2 regions of the Bacillus sp. XF8 genome follow, and region 1 is predicted to be linked to the other one. Evidence: predicted binding sites of a transcription regulator. Region 1 holds the regulator's gene; the other holds the start of a gene.

Region 1 (2,211 bases):
AGTAATTCCATTCGATCTAATTGTTTACGGCGACTTTGTGCGCGTTTTGTTGTAGATGCACGGGCAATGTTCTTTTGGACAAAGTCTTCGAGTTTAGCAATTTCCTCTTGTTGTTTCTCATAACGTTTCATTTCCTGCTCATATAGTGCAGCTTTTAAATCTAAATATTTACTGTAGTTACCAACATATCGTCTGCTTTCTTTATTAGAAATTTCATATACTTGTGTAACAAGCTTGTCTAAAAAGTAGCGATCGTGGGAAACGATTAAAATAGCTCCAGGATAGCCTTGTAAATATTGTTCAAGCCATGTTAATGTATCGATGTCTAAATGGTTTGTTGGTTCGTCCAAAATAAGTAAGTCTGGTTTTGTTAATAGTAGCTTCCCAAGAGCAAGTCTTGTTTTCTGTCCACCACTTAACGTAGAAATCGTTGTTTGGTGTGTTTCAACTGGAAAACCAAGTCCACTTAAAATGGAGCGAATATCAGCTTCATATTGATAACCACCTTGATCTTTGTAGTCTAACTGTAATTGATCATAATCAGCGAGTAATTTTTCGTACGTAGCAGCATTTGAAAAGTTCTCTTCCTTACCCATTTCCTGCTCTAACCTTCGAAGTTTCTTTTCCATTTGCTGCAGATGAGTAAAGACGGTAAGCATTTCATCCCAAATTGTTAAAGAAGTTTCTAAACCAGTATTTTGGGCTAAGTACCCAATTGAAACATCTTTTGGCTTTATAATTTCTCCACCGTCGTGAGATAGTTCACCGGCAATTATTTTTAATAATGTGGATTTTCCAGCACCATTTCGACCAACTAGTGCAATGCGATCCTTTGTTTGAACTTCCAATTTAATGTTTGCAAGAATTGTTTCAGCACCGTATAATTTTGAAAGCCCATTCACTTGTAATAAAATCAATGTTTTCACCTCAAATAATTTCTTAACTTTGCCATGTTTATATTTCTCAATCATACTAAAAATAGTGTATAGTTTAAAATAAAGAGAGAAGTCTTCTCTCTATTATACAAGGAAAGTCATAAGTGCTAAACTTCTGTATTTGTTTTAAGTCTATGAACAAAGATAGGAAGAGAGGAGAGGTTATATGGATCAGCAAAAGATTCCACAGGCCACTGCCAAACGATTGCCTCTATACTATCGATTTATCCAAAACTTATCTCTTTCTGGTAAGCAACGTGTTTCATCGGCAGAATTGAGTGAAGCGGTGAAGGTAGATTCCGCGACAATTCGAAGAGATTTTTCATATTTTGGAGCGTTAGGGAAAAAGGGATATGGGTATAATGTGAATTATTTACTATCATTTTTCCGAGAAACGCTCGATCAAGATGATATAACACGTGTAGCACTTATTGGAGTGGGTAATTTAGGGACCGCTTTCTTACATTACAATTTCACGAAAAATAATAATACAAAGATTGAAATGGCGTTTGATGTCAATGAAGAGAAAGTTGGAAAAGAAATCGGAGGAATTCCTGTATATCATTTAGATGAATTAGAAGAACGTTTAACAAATGATATACAAGTGGCAATATTAACAGTGCCTGCTACCGTTGCACAAGCTGTAGCGGATCGATTGGCCGAAACAAATGTACATGGAATTTTAAATTTTACACCGGCACGATTAAATGTTTCAGAAAATATAAGAATTCATCATATTGATTTAGCTGTAGAATTACAAACACTCGTTTATTTTTTGAAAAATTATCCACAATAAAACGCAGAGGAAATCCCTCTGCGTTTTATTATTGCTTTTTCTTTGTAAATTTGACTAAGATAAGTCGAAGTGCCAAATTAAAATCAATTGTTGCCATAGCAGCAAACAGCATTGTCCAAAAGTTCCAAATTGTATCTGTAACGTTCGTAATTGCGAAACGTGTAAAGACACATCCGAGAAGGAAATACAGTGCTGCCATGAACAATGGTGAGTTCCTCATATTTAAAATCCTCCGATAAATCCTTGCATTTTTTCTGCTTGTTTAATCATTTCTTGTATTTGTTCGTTACTTACTACTACTTGGGTTATTGCAACTAGTGAATTCATCGTAACGTGAGCCATAATAGGAACGATGATTCGTTTTGTTTTCACGTATAGAAAAGCGAAAACAAGTCCCATGGAAGTGTATACTAACAAATGTGTAAAATCAAAGTGAATTGCTGCAAAAACAAGTGAACTAATAATTGCCGCGATAAAGAA
Region 2 (2,211 bases), on a different contig from region 1:
TCTGGAGGCAATTGCTTCACGAGGGTTCTTTCAATTGGAGCTTCTTCCAACTATTATAAATGGTCAATTTGGCATCTTAGCAAGGAATAAAGGCCATGCAGAGAAAGCCATATGTTTTGAGTGGGATAAAAGCGGGGAATCCATTAGAAGAATCTACATTATAGTCAATCCTGATAAATTAAAGCATATTCCAGTTCTATAGCATTTAATTGAAAAAGAGATCTTTATTTTAAGATCTCTTTTTTATTTTGTCACAAATTGAAAAGCTAATTTGTCTTATAAGTGACAGGGTATAAAAGGGATGCTATGTATGTTTTTGATTAGAACTTCTGTTATGAATTAAAATATTTTACAGCAGACAGTGATTATGAAAGCCCTTATTAAATATCCTAGTGCCAAAGTACAAACTAATTTTATTTTGTGGAGGGAGTATACGATGGAAACAAGATTTTTAATGGGAAAGGTAAATCCGGAAGGTTATAAGGCAATGGTAGGTTTAGAAAAATACTTGATGACTACAAGTATTGATGAAATATTGAAAGAGCTAATTAAAATCCGTGCTTCTCAAATCAATGGATGTGCGTATTGCATTGATCTTCATACGAAAGATGCACGAAAAATAGGGGAAACAGAGCAACGTATTTATGCTCTTAATGCTTGGCGTGAGACACCATTCTTTACGCAGGAAGAACGTGCTGTGCTTGCTTTGACAGAGGCAATTACACTAGTAGCGGAAACGCACGTTCCTGATGAGGTATATGAAGAAGTAAGAAATTTCTTTGAAGAAGAACAAATTGCTGAAATCATTATGCAGATTGTTGCTATTAATGCATGGAATCGAATTGGGGTATCTACTCGTTTAATGCCGGAAAAAAGATAAGATGGAGATGTGGCCAATATTTTGTAGAGGTACCCTTACACCATCAACAAGCTAAGAAAAAGGATGGTTCCAAAAACGAAAAATAAGTTATTCTTTCTGGAAATACTGCTGAAAGGATAGCTTTTTCGTTTTTGAGCATAAAGAAATTGTAATTGGAAGGATATAGAGCTATTGCAGATTATATAGGATTTAATCTTTAATAGGTAAACGATAAAATATAATGAAACAAGCTTTTCACAATCTAAAGAAAAGGCTTCCATTGTGATTGATTCCACACCTGTCACTATAGCTTTCTCCTATCTGTGAAAAAGTTCACAAATAGGTCATAATTTGTGAATGTATTCACAATGATTCATGCTACAATATGTGTGTAAGGAAGTTAAACAACATTAAATTAGTACTTTAATTAATTACTTAAACAATAATAAAAAATATATGTGAACAATAGAGAGGGGAAATTACCATGAAAAAAGGTATCAATCGCGTAGTATTAGTAGGAACAGGAGCTGTAGGTTGTAGTTATGCTTACTCAATGATCAACCAAGGTGTAGCAGAAGAATTTGTACTTGTAGATGTAAACGAAGCAAAAGCAGAAGGAGAAGCAATGGACTTAAGCCATGCGGTACCATTCTCTCCATCACCAACAAAAGTATGGAGCGGTAGTTATGCAGATTGTAAAGATGCAGATTTAGTTGTTATTACTGCTGGATTACCACAAAAGCCAGGTGAAACTCGTTTAGATTTAGTTGAGAAAAATACAAAAATCTTTAAGCAAATCGTTCGCGGTATTATGGATAACGGATTTGATGGTATTTTCCTAATCGCAACTAACCCAGTTGATATTTTAACTTATGTAACTTGGAAAGAATCTGGATTACCGAAAGAACGTGTAATCGGTTCTGGTACAACTTTAGACTCTGCTCGTTTCCGCTACATGTTAGGTGACTACTTAGATGTAGATCCACGCAACGTTCATGCATACATCGTTGGTGAACATGGTGATACTGAACTTCCAGTATGGAGCCACGCTACTGTAGGTGTACAAAAGCTAGAAACAATTTTAGCGAACAACGAACAATATAACCAAGATGATTTAGATAAAATCTTTGAAAATGTACGCGATGCTGCTTATCATATCATCGAACGTAAAGGTGCAACTTACTACGGTATCGGTATGTCACTACTACGTGTAACTAAAGCGATCTTAAACAACGAGAACAGTGTATTAACTGTATCTGCATACCTGGAAGGTCAATATGGCGAGAAAGATGCTTATGTAGGTGTTCCAGCTGTTATTAACCGCGAGGGTGTACGTGAAATCGTTGAACTTG

The links. Region 1 encodes Rex, which represses fermentation and respiration genes when NADH is low (regulators of the CRP and FNR family bind a similar motif). Its sites were predicted from a motif close to TTGTGAAATATTTCACAA; they were not measured.
Region 2: J4P91_RS22470 (L-lactate dehydrogenase) is a predicted target of Rex. The motif match lies at 1,211-1,228, and genes of this name have one in related genera.

The regions. Positions count from the first base shown of each region.
Region 1 is NZ_JAGDQK010000054.1:4,441-6,651, forward strand. Features, by position in the region: gene J4P91_RS25935 (ABC-F family ATP-binding cassette domain-containing protein) at 1-917, opposite strand, end outside; gene J4P91_RS25940 (redox-sensing transcriptional repressor Rex) at 1,102-1,731, shown strand; gene J4P91_RS25945 (YdiK family protein) at 1,760-1,951, opposite strand; gene J4P91_RS25950 (CPBP family intramembrane glutamic endopeptidase) at 1,954-2,211, opposite strand, start outside.
Region 2 is NZ_JAGDQK010000040.1:2,673-4,883, forward strand. Features, by position in the region: gene J4P91_RS22460 (RNA polymerase sigma-70 factor) at 1-202, shown strand, start outside; gene J4P91_RS22465 (carboxymuconolactone decarboxylase family protein) at 437-880, shown strand; gene J4P91_RS22470 (L-lactate dehydrogenase) at 1,344-2,211, shown strand, end outside.